DNA from 4 places in the Streptomyces sp. JL2001 genome. Region 3 is predicted to be linked to each of the others. Evidence: riboswitches for the same ligand, from Rfam matches in the RefSeq annotation. Region 3 holds a riboswitch; each other region holds the start of a gene.
What was found. A riboswitch is a leader RNA that binds a small molecule or an ion and turns the genes downstream of it on or off. The one in region 3 is predicted to bind cyclic di-AMP.

Region 1 (3,854 bases), 670 kb from region 3:
TCCGGACAACCGCGCGGTCCTGGTCTACGAGCCGGTCGCCGCCGAGCAGAGCGACAGCGACGAGGAAGAGGGAGCGGAGCAGTGACCGACGCCGCCGCGTCTTTGACGAGCATGGAGTTCCACCCGCAGCCGAAGCCCGGCGCGGCCCGCCCGTGGGCCTTCCCGGCCCCGGACCGCGGCGCGCTGGACAACGGCCTGACCGTGCTGCGCTGCCTGCGCCCGGGCCAGCAGGTGGTGGCCGTGGAGATCTTCCTCGACGCCCCGCTGGACGCCGAGCCCGAGGGCCTGGACGGCGTGGCCACCATCATGGCCCGCGCCCTGTCCGAAGGCACGGACAAGCACTCCGCCGAGGAGTTCGCCGCCGAGCTGGAGCGCTGCGGCGCCACGCTCGACGCGCACGCCGACCACCCCGGCGTCCGGGTCTCCCTGGAGGTGCCCGTCTCCCGGCTGCCCAAGGCCCTCGGCCTGGTCGCCGAGGCCCTGATCGCGCCGGCCTTCGTCGAGACCGAGATCGAGCGCCTGGTGCGCAACCGGCTCGACGAGATCCCGCACGAGACGGCGAACCCGGGGCGCCGGGCGGCCAAGCAGCTCTCCAAGGAGCTGTTCCCGGCCGACTCGCGCATGTCCCGGCCGCGGCAGGGCACCGAGGAGACGGTCGCCGCGATCGACGCCTCGGCCGTCCGCGCCTTCTACGAGGCCCACGTCCGCCCCGCCACGGCCACGGCCGTCGTCGTCGGCGACTTCACCGACGTGGACGTGGACAAGATCCTCGCCGAGACGCTGGGCGCCTGGACGGGCGACACCGCCGAGGCCCGCCCCGTCCCGCCGATCACGGCCGACGACACCGGCCGGGTGGTCATCGTGGACCGCCCGGGCGCCGTCCAGACCCAGCTGCTGATCGGCCGCGTCGGGGCCGACCGGCACGACCGCGTGTGGCCGGCCCAGGTCCTCGGCACGTACTGCCTCGGCGGCACGCTCACGTCCCGCCTGGACCGCGTGCTGCGCGAGGAGAAGGGCTACACCTACGGTGTCCGGTCCTTCGGGCAGGTGCTCCGCTCCGACGGCGCGGGCAACGGCGCCTCGATGCTCGCCATCAGCGGATCCGTGGACACCCCCAACACCGGCCCGGCACTTGACGACCTGTGGAAGGTGCTCCGCACCCTCGCCGCCGAGGGTCTGACGGACGCCGAGCGGGACGTGGCCGTGCAGAACCTCGTGGGCGTGGCGCCGCTCAAGTACGAGACGGCCGCCTCCGTCGCCGCGACGCTCGCCGACCAGGTCGAGCAGCACCTTCCGGACGACTACCAGGCGCAGTTGTACGCGCGGCTGGCCGAGACGGGCACGGTCGAGGCGACCGCCGCCGTCGTCAGCGCCTTCCCGGTGGACCGTCTGGTCACCGTCCTCGTCGGCGACGCGGCCGCGATCGCGGAGCCGGTCCGTGCGCTCGGCATCGGCGAAGTGACCGTCGTCTCCGGCTGATTGCGGAGACCGGTGGCCGAAAAGGCATGGCAGCGGGACCCCGATCGAGTGGTATGTCGGGGTCCTCTGCTTTGTCCGGAATGGCGGGCTGGGTGATCGTTTGCCCTGTGGCATGTCTTACAAACGGGCCTGTCTGTTTGGCGATTGAAAGGCGGTCCGCTTAGCTTCGATCCGGCTGTCCGCCAGTTGCACCCGCCGCGCCCGCGGCATCGGACAGTCATCGCCGAGTCCCCGTCAGGCGCGAGCCTGGGGAGCCGGGGACCCACAACGAAGTCCCTGGGGTGAATCGGACGCCTTCGCACCCGTGCGGAGGGGCCCGTAGGAGACCTTCCTGCTCCGAACCCGTCAGCTAACCCGGTAGGCGAGAAGGAAGGAAAGGATCAGCCACTACATGGCGTTCACCCGTGCCACCGGGAAGCATCGTGGACCGAGCCGTATGGCGCGCCGTGGCGCCGGCATCGCCGGCATCGCCACCCTCGCCACCACCGGCGTCATCGGAACCCTCGCTTCCCCGGCGCTCGCCGCCGACACGGAAGCCCCCTCGCTGGAGGACACCGGCCTCAACCAGACCGTCGTCGCCGACGTCCTGGCGGACACCGTGAGCGCCCAGGCCGCCGCCCAGGAGCGGGAGGCCGTCGAGGCCGCCGCCCGGGAGAAGGCCGCGGCGGAGGCCAAGCGCAAGGCCGAGGCCCGCGCCAAGGAGATCCGCCTGGCTAAGGAGCGCGCGGCCCGTGAGGCCGAGCGCAAGCGCCTCGCCTCCTTCCAGCTCCCCGTCGCCGGTTCGTACGTCAGCACCGGCTACAAGACCGGCGGCTCGCTCTGGTCGTCCGGCAGCCACTCCGGGGTCGACTTCCACGCCTCCTCCGGCACCAAGGTCGTCTCCGTGGGCTCCGGCACCGTCGTCGAGGCCGGCTGGGGCGGCGCGTACGGCAACAACATCGTCATCCGGATGCACGACGGCACGTACACCCAGTACGGTCACCTCTCGGTCATCAGCGTCTCGGTCGGCCAGACCGTCACCCCGGGCCAGAAGATAGGCCTCTCGGGGTCGACCGGTAACTCCACCGGCCCCCACCTCCACTTCGAGGCCCGCAGCACCGCCGAGTACGGCTCCGACATCAACCCGATCGCGTACCTGCGTGCGCGCGGTGTGAACGTCTGAACCCCGCCCGCGTCAGAAAAGCCCCGGCTCGTACTGAGCCGGGGCTTTTTTGCAGGCCAAAAGAAATCCATGGGCCGACGGTGGCCTTCGGAAATATCCCTCTGCTGCAATAGAGTCACGGAAGGGTCGGCGAACAGGCGTCCATCGGATGGGTTTCGCGCGGATTAAGGCGGAGGTCGAACATGCGCATTCCCGCGCACTCGGTATGCACGGCGATCCGGGACGACATCGTCTCCGGTGTCTTCGAGCGCGGCGGCCGGCTGACCGAGGAGCAGCTGGCGCGCCGCTACGGAGTCTCCCGCGTCCCGGTCCGCGAGGCCCTGCGCACCCTGGAGTCGGAGGGGTTCGTGGTCACCCGCCGGCACGCCGGGGCCCATGTCGCCGAGCCCACCGAGCAGGAGGCGGCGGACCTGCTGGACATGCGGGCCCTGCTGGAGCCGCTGGGTGCCGCGCGGGCGGCGCAGCGCCGCACCGAGGCCCATCTCAAGGTGCTGCGCGGCCTGGTCAGGCTGGGCCAGGAGAGGGCCAGGCGGGGCCAGGGCGACGACCTGCGGTCCCTGGGGGGCTGGTTCCACGAGACGCTGGCGCAGGCCGCCGGCAGTCCGGCCCTGACGGCGCTCCTCACCCAGCTCCGCCACAAGATCGCCTGGATGTACGCGGTCGAGCCGGCGGCGCAGCCGGTGGAGGAGTGGGCGGAGCACGGGGCGATCGTGGACGCGGTGGCCCGCGGCGACGCCGAGCGGGCGCGGGCGCTGACCGCGCTGCACGCCGAGCGCTCGCTGGCCCGGCACCGGCCCAAACGGTCCGGGCGCGGCCGTGTGAGGCCTTCGCAACATGCCGTAAACACCGCGAGCATCCGGAATTAACGGTGGCACCGTATACAAAGAGAGTGAATACGGGGGCCGGATCTCGTGCTGCCCGCAATTCGGTGTGCGCATTTCCCGGGCGGCGAGCAAATGGCTCGTACCGCTCCGGATGAATCCGGAATAGACGAAGGAGCCGCACCCGCCGGAATTCGGACGGATGCGGCTCCCGCGTGAGGTGTCGTCAGACGGTCTCGGGAAGCTCCTCGAGCCCCTCGGCAACCAGCTTCGCCAGACGGTCCAGGGCGACCTCGGCGCCGTCGGCGTCCGAAGCGAGCACGATCTCCTCGCCACCCTGCGCGCCCAGGCCGAGCACCGCGAGCATGGAAGCGGCGTTCACCGGGTTGCCG
Region 2 (3,854 bases), 860 kb from region 3:
CCTGCTGCTGCTGATCGTCGTCGGAGCGGTGGCCACCCTCACCCTGGGCCGCCTCGGCATCCGGCTGCCCGACCTCCCCACGGCCCTGCTGGGAGGCGCGGAGGGCAAGAACGCCTTCGTCCTGAACCGGCTGCGCGGACCGCGTCTGGTCGTCGGCATCGGCACCGGCGCCGCGTTCGGCCTGTCCGGCGCGCTGTTCCAGTCGGTCACCCGCAACCCGCTCGGCAGCCCGGACGTCATCGGGCTGGGCGCGGGCGCCGGAGCCGGCGCGGCCATCGTCGCCCTGCTCCTGCCGGACGTCGTACCGGTCCCGGTCGGCGCGCTCCTCGGCGCGGTCCTGGCCATGGTGCTCGTCTACGTGTCGACCGGGACGGGCTTCCGCAACCCGGTGCGCCTCGTCGTCGCCGGCATCGGTGTCTCGGCCATGGCGGTCGCCGTCATCCAGTACGTCGTGTACGCGGTGGAACGGGACAAGGCGACGGTCCTGAGCGCCTACGTCAACGGCAGCCTGTCCGCCCGCTCGTGGGACGACGCGACCACGATCTGGCTCGTGCTGGCCGTGGTTCTTCCGTTCGCCGCCCTGCTCTCGCGGGACATCGGCATCGGGGAGATGGGCGACGACACCGCCGCCGCGCTGGGCGGCCGTCCCGGGCGGACCAAGACCGCGGCGGTCACCCTGGCGATCGTGCTGTCGGCCGCCGCCGTGAGCGTGGCCGGACCGATCGCCTTCATCTCCCTGACCGCCCCCCAGATCGCCAAGCGGCTGTCGCGCGGGTCCGGTCCCCAGCTCGCCCTGTCCATGCTGGTGGGTGCCCTGCTGCTGGTCCTCGCCGACCTTGCCGCCCAGCAGATGCCGTACCTCGACAACCTGCCCGTGGGCATCTACACGATGGCCATCGGCGGGCTCTACCTCGGCCACCTGCTCGTCCGGGAGTGGCGGCGGGGCGTGCTGTAGGCGGCCCGCGCCGCAGGCCCCGACGACGGGCCCGGCACGCGAGGAAGGCCCCGACCCCCGAGCGGTCGGGGCCTTCCCCGTCGTATGGGCCGGCGCGCCCGTCAGGAGGCGCCGTGGCCCCGTCAGTAGGCGCCGAAGACGTTGTCGATGGAGCCGTACTTGTCGGCGGCGTAGTTGCACGCGGCCGTGATGTTGGCGACCGGGTCGTACATGTCCATGGACGTGCCGGGCACGTGGTACGCCAGGAAGGTGGGCTCGATGACCTGGAGCAGGCCCTTCGAGGGAGTGCCGGCGACGGCGTTGGAGTCCCAGTTGTTGATGGCCTGCGGGTTGCCGGAGGACTCGCGCATGATGTTGCGGTGGATGCCCTCGTAGGAGCCGGGGATGCCGTGCTGGGCCATCACGTCCAGGGACTCCCGGATCCAGCCGTCGAGGTCGTTCGTGTAGCTCTTCACGGCGGCGGCGGGGGCGGCGGCCGGAGCCGCCTGCTGGGTCTGCCGGGCCTGCGGCGCGGGCGCGGTGCGCTGCTGGGAACGGCTGGCCCGGTCGGCGGACGAGGACTTCGCCGGCTTGGCGGCCTTCGACTTCTGCGCGGGAGCGGGGGACTTGGGCTGCGGCGCCGCGGAATTGCGGTGCAGCGTCAGCTTGAGACCCGGGTGAATGAGTGACGGATTGTCACCGACCGCAGCGTGGTTGGCGCGGTAGAGAACCTTCCAGCCGCCCCGGACACCCTGCTCGTAGGCGATCATCGAAAGAGAATCGCCCGGCACGACGGTGTAAGTCTTGGGAGCTGCGGCAGGCGCCGCCGGCAGCGATTCCGTGATCTTTTGCGACACATTTGCTGCCGCGTTCGCCGTGGCAATGGCCGGAGTGATCTCGGGGGCGGTGCGGGGGGCGGCGTGGGCGGTCGCGGAGGCGACGAGAGGGAGGGCCAGTGCCGCTCCACCCGTGCTCGCGAGGGCGATACCGCGGGCGAGCGGACGGCGCTTCGGGCGTCGGTGCTTACCGTTTGCAGGCATGACGGATTCCTCTCCGGAGCCTGCGGGGTGAGCTGTCGGGTTCGGGCTGGAGATGCCCGGCCGCACACGTGCGACTTCACCCCTAGCCGTTCCGGAATCCGGACCGGCGAATACTTGGGTCCCCCGCTCCTGCCGGCGGTGAATAGTGGGAATTGCGGATGGTGGCAGGATTCGGCGTTCCATCCGAATGGAGGTGACCGTAGGCGAGGAATACCGTCGGAAACAAGGCGTCTCGACGATGTGATAAACGGCGTCGCGGAGGCCCGTGAAGCCCCGAACTTCCCTGAATCAGGGGGAGATGGGGCCCGACGGCGGGTATGACGGCCGATGCCCCGTGAGCCATGTCACCTGAAAGAAATGTCCGACATCACCCCATAATTCCGAGCAAAAGAAGATTGATGCTCATGGGGTGGGTGGTCGTTTTATGGCCTTTTATGCGCGCCGATGTGACGACTCGCCGTCCAGGGCCTCTCCGCTTGCCCGGATCCGCGTCCCGGACACCCCTCCGGTCCCTCGTGCCACGAGGTCTCCCGTCCGGCTGCGGGGGCGGTCGTGACCTCCCTACGATCTGTCGCGACCGAAGGGGGGTCCGCAGCAGCGGCGCGGAGGTGTTCACCGTCCGGTCGACGACCTGGAGGACCCCCGGCGCCGGCTCCCGATCCGGCGCCCGTGCCCGACCCCCGCTGACGTCACGTCGCCGGCCCGGGGCGGTCAGGCCCGAGAAGGGTGCCGGCGCGCGACCGCGGGGTCGCACGACCGGGCTGCCTCCGGTCATGGGCCCGTGGGATGCTGGGGACATGGGGGATCACGTGGACCACGCGGCCGTCCGGCGGAGTTACGACACCGTGGCGGAGGAGTACGCCGACCGGCTCGGCAACGAACTGGACGGGAAGCCGCTCGACCGGGCCCTGCTCGGCGCACTCCTCGAAGAGGCCGGGCAGGGGGCCGCCGTCGCCGACCTCGGCTGTGGACCCGGGCACGTGACCGGCTGGCTCGCCGCCCACGGCGCGCGGGCCGTCGGCATCGACCTCTCCCCGGGCATGGTCGCGACCGCCGCCCGACGCCATCCCGAGGCGGCGTTCCGGGAGGGCGACCTGCTCGCGCTGCCCGCCGAGGACGGCGAGTTCGACGCGGCCGTCGCCCTCTACTCCGTCATCCACGTCGCCCCCGACGAGCTCGGCCGCGCCTTCGCCGAGGCGCACCGCGTCCTGCGCCCCACCGGGCTGCTCCTGGTCTCCTTCCATCAGGGCGAGGAAGTGCGGCACCTGGACGAGTGGTGGGGACACGAGGTGGACGTCGACTTCCGCTTCCTGGACCCCTCCCGGGTGAGCGGACTCCTCGCCGACGCCGGGTTCACCGTGGAGATGCGGATGGAGCGCGGCCACTACGCTCACGAGGTCGACACCCGCCGCGTCTACCTGCTGGCCCGCCGGACCTGAACCGCACGGCGGCCGGGGCTAGCACGGCGCCGGGTCTGTGCCGCCGGGGCCGGCCCGCCCACGAGAAGGGACCCGCATGGCCGAGGTACTGCTCTTCCACCACGCACAGGGACTGACGCCGGGCGTCACGGCCTTCGCCGACACCCTCCGCCGGCACGGCCACACCGTGCACGTCCCCGACCTGTACGACGGGCGGACGTTCGACACCCTGGAGGAAGGCGTCGGCCACGTCCAGGCCATCGGCTTCGGCACGATCGTGGAGCGGGGCGCCCGCGCCGCCGAACCGCTGCCGGCCGGGCTCGTCCTCGCCGGCTTCTCCCTCGGGGTGCTGCCCGCCCAGCAGTTGGCGCAGACCAGGCCGGGCGCCCGTGGCGCGCTCCTGTTCGACGCCTGCGTCCCCGTCACCGAGTTCGGCGCTGCCTGGCCCGACGACGTCCCCGT
Region 3 (3,854 bases):
ACGACGCCGGCTTCGGCACCACGCTGCGCTGTCCGGTCGCCCGAACACGCCCGGTATGAGGACGACCCTCCGCCTTGCGATGCACCGCATCCGACGCCGTGCGCCGACCCACCGCGGACTACGGGACAGCCCTCAGAGAGGCATGAGGTCCGGGCGCTTGGCCGCGACGTGGTCCCCCGAGCTCTCGCCCCGCAGCCGGCGCCCGATCCACGGCACCAGGTACTCCCGGGCCCAGTGGATGTCGTCCCGGCGGACCTCCAGCGGGCCGCGCGGCGGCAGCGGCGGCCACGGCTGGTCGGGGTCGGCCGGCACGTCCATGCCGAGGACCTGGGCGGCGCGCAGCGCGACCCGGGTGTGCCCCTCGGGCGACAGGTGCAGCCGGTCGTCGTCCCAGGCCCGCCTGTCCTGGACGGACTTGAGCGACCACAGGTCGAGGACCGGGCAGCCGTAGCGGTCGGCCACGGACCGGACGTGCGCCGTGTAGGTGGCGATCTTGCCGCGCAGGTGCCGCAGTACGGGGACGTCGCGGGTGTCGAAGCCGGTGGTCACCATCACGGTGCCGACGGCGGAGGTCAGGTCGGCGACGGCACGCTCGAAGCGCTCGGCGACGTCGTCGGGGTCGGTGCCGGGGCGGATGATGTCGTTCCCGCCGGCGCAGAAGGTCACCAGGTCGGGGGCGAGTTGCTTCGCGCGGGGCACCTGCTCCGCCACGATCTGGTCGAGGAGCCGGCCGCGTACGGCGAGGTTGGCGTATCGGAATGCGTCGTGCTCGGGCAGCTGGTCGGCGAGCAGGACCGCGAAACGGTCCGCCCAGCCGACGTACGCCCCGTCGGGCCCCGGGTCCCCTACGCCCTCGGTGAAGCTGTCACCGATCGCCGCGTACGACCCGAATACGTGCGCGTCTGTTGATCTCGAATCGTCTGCCACGAGAACACATCTTTCCCTTACGGATGTGACCTACGCGACCGTAGGGCGGGGTTGACGACGGGTGAGATACGCCACCGGTCAAGATTGCGCCAAGCCGGAATACGCGGCAGGTTCCGCGGGGTCGGCACGACACCCCCGAGGCCCGGCACGTGACGTGCCGGGCCTGACGGGGCGTCGAGGATCAGACGTTGACGCCGTGCTCCCGGAGGTAGGCCAGCGGGTCGATGTCCGAGCCGTAGCTCGGCCCGGTGCGCATCTCGAAGTGCAGGTGCGGACCGCTGGAGTTGCCGGTCGAGCCGGACAGGCCGATCTGGTCGCCGCCCGCGACGGTCTGGCCGGCGGAGACGGAGAGGGAGGAGAGGTGGGCGTACTGCGAGTACGTGCCGTCGGCGTGCTGGATGACGACCTCGTTGCCGTAGGCGCCGCTCCAGCCGGCGGAGTAGACCGTGCCGGGGCCGACGGCCTTCACCGAGGTGCCGGAGGAGGCGATGAAGTCGACACCGGTGTGGTAGCCGGAGGACCACATGGAGCCGGAGGCGCGGTACGGGGTGCCGATGCCGCCGCCGACCGGGGCGACCCAGCCGGAGCCGGTGGACGGGGTGGACGGCGCGCTCTGCGCGGCCGGGGCCGTGGACTGGACGGCGGGACGCTCGCTGCTGCGGGAGCTGCGGGTCTCGGCGGACGCCTTCTTGGCGGTGGCCTTCTTGGCGGGGGCCTTCGGGGCGGCCTTGGGCGCGGGGGCCTTGGCCGTCGACTTCGCGCCGAGGGTGAGCTTCATGCCCGGGAAGATCAGCGAGGGGTTCCCGCCGACGACCTGGCGGTTGTCGGAGTAGAGCTTCTTCCAGCCGCCCGCGAGGTGGTGCTCGGCGGCGATCTTGGACAGGTAGTCGCCGGCGACGACGGAGTAGGTACGGGGCTTGGCCTTGGCCGCGGGGGCCGCGGCGGGGGCCTGGGCCGGGGTGGCGGCCGCGGCGGTGACGGCCTGCTGCGGCGCCTGGGCCGGGGCGGCCTGCTCGGCGGCGTGGGCTCCGGTCGCACCGAGGAGCGGCAGGGCGACGACGGCGCCACCGGCGCCGGCGGCGACGAATCCACGGCTGATCGGGTTGACCTTGGGACGGCGGTGCTTACCCTTCGCGGGCATGGCGAATTCCTCTCCGTCGCCTGCGAGGTGAGCTGTCGGGTTCGGACTGGAGATGTCCGGTCGCGCCTTCGCGCGACTTCACCCCGAGCCGTCCTGACCTGAAGGATCGGCGTACTACCTGGGTCCCCCGCTCCTGCCACACGTGGGTGGGTGCGAATTCCGGACGGTGGCAGGATTCGGCGGTCCGACCGGATTGACGGTGACCGTAGACGAGCGGAGTCGGCGCGAACAAGCCACCGCTTTCCCCCCGCATTCCCCGATCCGGAATTCTTCGGGAATTCCGGTCACCCTGCGTGGATGACGGGCCTTCGGCCCCCTTTGCCCAGAAGGCCGTTGCCCAAGACGATCAGGCACGTTCCGTCACAGTTATGACGCTGCTCACGCGCCACAGCTCATCTCCCCTGTAACCAGGGCGCGTTATCTCTAATATCCCAATTCGGACAGAACACCCATTCCCGTCCGAGGGGTGTGCGAACCAGCCACCTGCCGGGATGATTGCACCAAGAACCGATCTCGCACGATCAAAGATCGTCGACACTCAGGAGCACTCGTGACGCAGCAGCTGCCGCAGGTCCCGTCGACCGAACCCGAGCTGAGCGGGGTACGCAACTTCCGTGACGTCGGTGGCCTGCCGACCACGGACGGCCGGTCGGTTCGGTTCGGGCGGCTCTTCCGCAGCGGCCACCTCGCGCACGCCACCGAGGAGGACGCGGCCTTCCTGACGACGCTGGGCCTGCACACGGTCTTCGACTTCCGCAACCACGCCGACCGCAAGGTCGAGGGTCCGGACGTCGAGCTCCCGGGCGTACGGAACGTGAACATCCCGCTCAACGATCCGGCCGACGGCAAGGAGTTCTGGAAGCTGGTGAGCGGCGGCGAGCTGGAGCAGCTGCGGGAGGCGCTCGGCAACGGCAAGGCCGCCGACCGTATGTCCGATTCGTACCGGAAGATGATTGTGGAGCGCACCGCCGAGCACAGCCGGATCCTGCACTCCATGGCCGAGGACAGCATCCCCGCCCTGATGCACTGCGCGGCCGGCAAGGACCGCGCCGGCCTCTCCATCGCGATCTCGCTGCTCGCGGTCGGCGTCGAGCGCGAGGCCGTCGAGGCGGACTACCTGAAGTCGAACGACCCGCACCGCCGCTACAAGGTGCGCCGCAGCTCCACCTCCGCGGACGCGATGGCGCCCGAGGTGATGGAGCTGCTCAGCCCCCTGTTCGACGCGCGCCTGGAGTACATCCGGGCGGCGTTCGACACGATCGAGCTGACCTGGGGCACGGTCGACGACTACCTCTCGCAGGGCCTGAAGCTCTCCCCCGAGACGCGCGAGCGCCTGCGCGGGCACCTGCTCGACGGACAGTAGGAAGCAGGGCCCACGGACCGGCCCGACGGACTACTTCTGCCCGCCCATCGCGAAGAGCAGATAGAGGAAGCCCGCGAAGAGGTGGCCGGCCACCAGGTAGGCGAAGAGGCGCAGGACGAGCCCCTTCGGGAACTTGCCCTCGCCGCGCTCCTCACCTGTGATCGGTGCGGACTTTTCGGACATGACGGCCCCTTCCGGTGGGCTCAGCGCGGATGCGGGGCCCCGTCGCCGAGGCACAGCTCGGCGGCGGGACTCTGCATCAGGGTATGGACGAAGAGCAGCTCGGCGCCGCCGCGGGTGGCGGCGCCGATGCGGTGCGGGGTGAGCGAGTCGAAGTGCGCGCTGTCCCCCGGGTCGAGCACGTGCACGGCGTCGCCGAGGGCGAGGCGCACCCGGCCGTCGAGGACGTGGAGCCATTCCTCG
Region 4 (3,854 bases), 2.4 Mb from region 3:
GTGCGGCGGCCTCCAGGCTGGGGAGGGCGCGGTACGGTCCGTCGCCGTGCAGGGACCGGGCAGGAGAGCACAGGTGGGGCAGCGATCGGCGGGTGACGGCACGAGGAGGCCCCCACGCCCGCGCGGTGAGCGGACCCGCCGCTTCGTCCGGGCCCTTCCCCCGCTCGTCATCCTCGGCGGCATCGTCTTCGACCTGGCGACCCCGTCGGCGTACACCGCGGCGCCGATGTTCTCGGCCGCGCCGCTCATCGCGGCACCCTTCTTCTCGAAGCTGACGACCCTGCTGACCGGCATCGCGGCCGTGCTGGCGTGCGTCGGGCTGCACATCTACAACGGCACCACCACGGAGCCGCCCTCGGCCACCGAGACCCTCACGGTCATCACCGTCTCCGCGCTGGCCATGGTGATCAACCGCGTGGTCCAGCGCAGCGGCCGGCAGCTGGCCTCCGCCCGGGTGATCGCCGAGACCGCCCAGAAGGCGGTGCTGCCCACGCCGGTCGAGCGGATCGGCGGGCTGCAGATCGCCGCCCGCTACGAGGCCGCGCAGGCGGACGCGTTCATCGGCGGCGACCTCTTCGCGGTCCAGGACACCCCCTACGGGGTGCGGCTCGTCGTCGGCGACGTGCGGGGCAAGGGGCTGGAGGCGGTCGAGGCCGTCGCCGTCGTGATCGGCGCGTTCCGCGAGGCGGCCGAGCAGGAGGCGACCCTGGAGGGCGTGGCGCAGAGACTCGAGCGGGCGCTGACCCGGGAGGGGACCCGCCGGGACGACCTGGACGCCTTCGAGGGCTTCACCACCGCCGTGCTGGCCGAGATCCCCCGCGGTGACGGTCTCGTTCGAGTCGTGAACCGTGGCCACCCCGAGCCGCTGCTGCTGCTCCAGGACGGGGCGGTGGAGCATCTGGAGCCGAGCCAGGCCGCGCTGCCGCTCGGCATGGGCGAGCTGGCCGCCTGGCCGGACCGGGCCGACGAGACCCCCTACCCTCCGGGCTCGACGCTGCTCTTCTACACCGACGGCCTGTCCGAGGCGCGCGACGCGGCGGGCGCCTTCTACGAGCCGGGCGGCCGTCTGGCCGGGCGGATCTTCCCCGGTCCGGAGGAACTGCTGGACGCGCTGGTCGACGACGTCCGCCGGTACACGGGCGGCGGATCGACGGACGACATGGCGCTGCTGGCCGTGGGCCGCCCGGTGCAGGGCCAGCCGGAGCGCCGCCGGACGATGCGGGTGGTGCCCTGAGGCGTCCATCCCGGTCCTGAGAGCCGGCGGGGTGACCATGCGTAGTCGCGAGGTACCGCTGCGATAACAATTGATGCAACGTCAGATAAGGAGTCTCGAACGGATGACTCCTGAGCGGCGGTCAAATCGCCCTGTAGTGCATCAATCTCTTGAACGATCAAGGGGAACAGCTTGGAATCGGACCCCCGTGTCTATTAACGTTCGATAACGCAGCGCGGTCGTCCCAGTCGTCGCAAGAGACGGCACCGTGCGCACGCGCCGAATCCCGAAAGGGAACCGGGGAACCACCACTTGGGGTGAATCGGACACTCTCGCACCTGTGCGAGGGCGCCCGTAGGAGACCTTCCTGCTCCGAACCCGTCAGCTAACCCGGTAGGCGGCAAGGAAGGAAAGGAGTACGCCTCCGTGGCGTCCAACACCCCTGCCCCCGAAGCCCCCTTCCATGCGTTCGGTGCCTCGGGTGCCGCCGGGACCGACCCCGACGGCGCGGCGGGCGAGTGGAACCCCACCGAGGAGACCCTCCGCCAGCAGAGCCGGGCCGGTGGCCGCCACCGGGTCGTCAAGCAGCGCTCGGGCTTCGCCCGTTCCTCCACCGTCCTCGGCGTCGGTGTCATCGCGGCCGTCGGCGCGGGTGGCCTGGCCACCGCGCAGGAGAAGCCGCCGGTCTCCATAGCCCTGCCCGACCTCGACCTGCCGGACGCCGAGGACCTGCCCGGCGTCGGCGCGCTGATCTCCGGCGACGAGGACCGGAACACGACCGCGGGCTCCGGCAACGACCTGCACGCGCTCACGGCCTCCGTCGGCGCGCCCGTCGACGGCGCCGACCGCAAGACGGAGGGCGGCGACGCCGGCGAGGCGCTGCGCGCCCGCATCCTCCAGCAGGCCGAGCAGCAGCAGGCCTCCGCCGACGCCGCCGAGAAGGCCGCGACGGAGAAGGCGGCGACCGAGAAGGCCGCCGCGGAGGCCGCGGCCCAGGCGGACGCGGCCGAGAAGGCGGCGGCCGAGGCGAAGAAGAAGGCCGAGGCGGAGGCCGCGGCGAAGGCCGAGGCCGAGCGCCTGGCCAAGCTCGCCGCCAGCTACGCGCTGCCCACGTCCTCGTACACGCTCACCTCGACCTACGGCGAGTCCGGCTCGATGTGGTCCTCCGGCTACCACACCGGCCTGGACTTCGCGGCCCCCACGGGCACCCCGGTCAAGGCGGTGCACGGCGCCACGGTCAAGTCGGCCGGTTGGTCGGGCTCGTACGGCTACCGCATCGTCCTGGAGCTGTCGGACGGCACCGAGGTCTGGTACTGCCACCTGTCCTCGATGACCGTCAGCGTGGGCCAGTCGGTCGGCACCGGCGACACCATCGGCCGCGTGGGCGCCACCGGCAACGTCACCGGCCCGCACCTGCACCTGGAGGTCCACACCCCGGGCGGCGACGGCGTCGACCCGGCGGCCTGGCTGGCGAGCAAGGGCCTGTCGGTCTGATCCTCCCGGGAACCTCCCCGGCCGCGGCGGCCCTGGCGACGAACCCCGCGCCAGGACCGCCGGAATAGCGGCCCCGCCGCAGGTCGTTCACCGACCCATGACCTCTCTTCGCCCGCTGGGCTCCTCCGACCTGCACGTCTTCCCGCTCGCGCTCGGCGGCAACGTCTTCGGATGGACCGCCGACGAGGCGCAGTCCTTCGCCGTCCTGGACACCTACGCCGCCGCCGGCGGCAACTTCGTCGACACCGCCGACTCCTACTCCGCCTGGGCCGAGGGCAACCAGGGCGGCGAGTCCGAGACGATCGTCGGCAGGTGGCTGGCGTCGCGCGGCAACCGCGACGAGATAGTCGTCGCCACCAAGGTCGGCGCCCACCCCTCGTACAAGGGACTCGCGCCCGTCACGATCAAGGCGGCGGCCGAGGAGTCCCTGCGCCGGCTCGGCACCGACCACATCGACCTGTACTACACGCACTTCGACGACGAGTCCGTGCCCGTCGAGGAGATCGTCACCGCGCTCGACCAGCTGGTGAAGGACGGCAAGGTCCGTGCCGTCGCCGCGTCGAACATCTCCCCGGCGCGGCTGCGGGCCTCCCTCGACTTCGCCGAGGCGGAGGGACTCACCCGCTACGTCGCGCTCCAGCCGCACTACAACCTGGTCTCCCGCGACACCTACGAGGGCGAGCTCCTGGACACCGTCGAGCGGGCCGGACTCGCGGCCGTGCCGTACTTCGCGCTGGCGTCGGGCTTCCTGACCGGCAAGTACCGGCACGGGACCGCGGTCGACAGCGCCCGGGCCGCGGGGGCGGGCCGGCATCTGGAGACCGAGCGGGGCCGCACGGTGCTCGACACGCTCGACGCCGTGGCCCGCGCGCACGGGGCCGAGCCCGCCACGGTGGCGCTGGCCTGGCTCGCGGCCCGGCCGACCGTCGCGGCGCCGATCGCCTCGGCGCGTACGGTCGAGCAGCTGCCGGCCCTGGTAGCGGTCGCGGACCTGGTGCTCGACGAGGCGGAGCTGGCGGCGCTGGACGCGGCCTCCGCCTGAGCGTTCGCCCCGCGGGTCGGGGCATCGGGGGCGTCGGCCGGGTCGGGGGCCGGCGCCTCAGGTCCTGCCCGGGAGACCGGGATGGATCCGACGGGACGGTTTCCT

Region 1: it holds a riboswitch for cyclic di-AMP, as region 3 does, so the genes downstream of both, ACE1OA_RS08720 (M23 family metallopeptidase) here and ACE1OA_RS05805 (LysM peptidoglycan-binding domain-containing M23 family metallopeptidase) in region 3, are expected to answer to the same signal.
Region 2: it holds a riboswitch for cyclic di-AMP, as region 3 does, so the genes downstream of both, ACE1OA_RS02165 (LysM peptidoglycan-binding domain-containing protein) here and ACE1OA_RS05805 (LysM peptidoglycan-binding domain-containing M23 family metallopeptidase) in region 3, are expected to answer to the same signal.
Region 4: it holds a riboswitch for cyclic di-AMP, as region 3 does, so the genes downstream of both, ACE1OA_RS16325 (M23 family metallopeptidase) here and ACE1OA_RS05805 (LysM peptidoglycan-binding domain-containing M23 family metallopeptidase) in region 3, are expected to answer to the same signal.

Annotation. Positions count from the first base shown of each region.
Region 1 covers NZ_CP169421.1:2,001,105-2,004,958, reverse strand. Annotated here, with positions in the region: gene ACE1OA_RS08730 (M16 family metallopeptidase) at 1-85, shown strand, start outside; gene ACE1OA_RS08725 (M16 family metallopeptidase) at 112-1,479, shown strand; cyclic di-AMP (ydaO/yuaA leader) riboswitch at 1,691-1,857, shown strand; gene ACE1OA_RS08720 (M23 family metallopeptidase) at 1,871-2,641, shown strand; gene ACE1OA_RS08715 (GntR family transcriptional regulator) at 2,824-3,507, shown strand; gene ACE1OA_RS08710 (HPr family phosphocarrier protein) at 3,689-3,854, opposite strand, start outside.
Region 2 covers NZ_CP169421.1:472,090-475,943, reverse strand. Annotated here, with positions in the region: gene ACE1OA_RS02170 (FecCD family ABC transporter permease) at 1-955, shown strand, start outside; gene ACE1OA_RS02165 (LysM peptidoglycan-binding domain-containing protein) at 1,078-1,974, opposite strand; cyclic di-AMP (ydaO/yuaA leader) riboswitch at 1,979-2,161, opposite strand; gene ACE1OA_RS02160 (class I SAM-dependent methyltransferase) at 2,772-3,413, shown strand; gene ACE1OA_RS02155 (dienelactone hydrolase family protein) at 3,490-3,854, shown strand, end outside.
Region 3 covers NZ_CP169421.1:1,330,376-1,334,229, forward strand. Annotated here, with positions in the region: gene ACE1OA_RS05800 (SGNH/GDSL hydrolase family protein) at 133-927, opposite strand; gene ACE1OA_RS05805 (LysM peptidoglycan-binding domain-containing M23 family metallopeptidase) at 1,109-2,068, opposite strand; cyclic di-AMP (ydaO/yuaA leader) riboswitch at 2,071-2,227, opposite strand; gene ACE1OA_RS05810 (tyrosine-protein phosphatase) at 2,619-3,431, shown strand; gene ACE1OA_RS05815 (DUF6126 family protein) at 3,462-3,614, opposite strand; gene ACE1OA_RS05820 (helix-turn-helix domain-containing protein) at 3,635-3,854, opposite strand, start outside.
Region 4 covers NZ_CP169421.1:3,688,812-3,692,665, reverse strand. Annotated here, with positions in the region: gene ACE1OA_RS16330 (PP2C family protein-serine/threonine phosphatase) at 74-1,234, shown strand; cyclic di-AMP (ydaO/yuaA leader) riboswitch at 1,481-1,628, shown strand; gene ACE1OA_RS16325 (M23 family metallopeptidase) at 1,640-2,707, shown strand; gene ACE1OA_RS16320 (aldo/keto reductase) at 2,805-3,749, shown strand; gene ACE1OA_RS16315 (PrsW family intramembrane metalloprotease) at 3,854-3,854, opposite strand, start outside.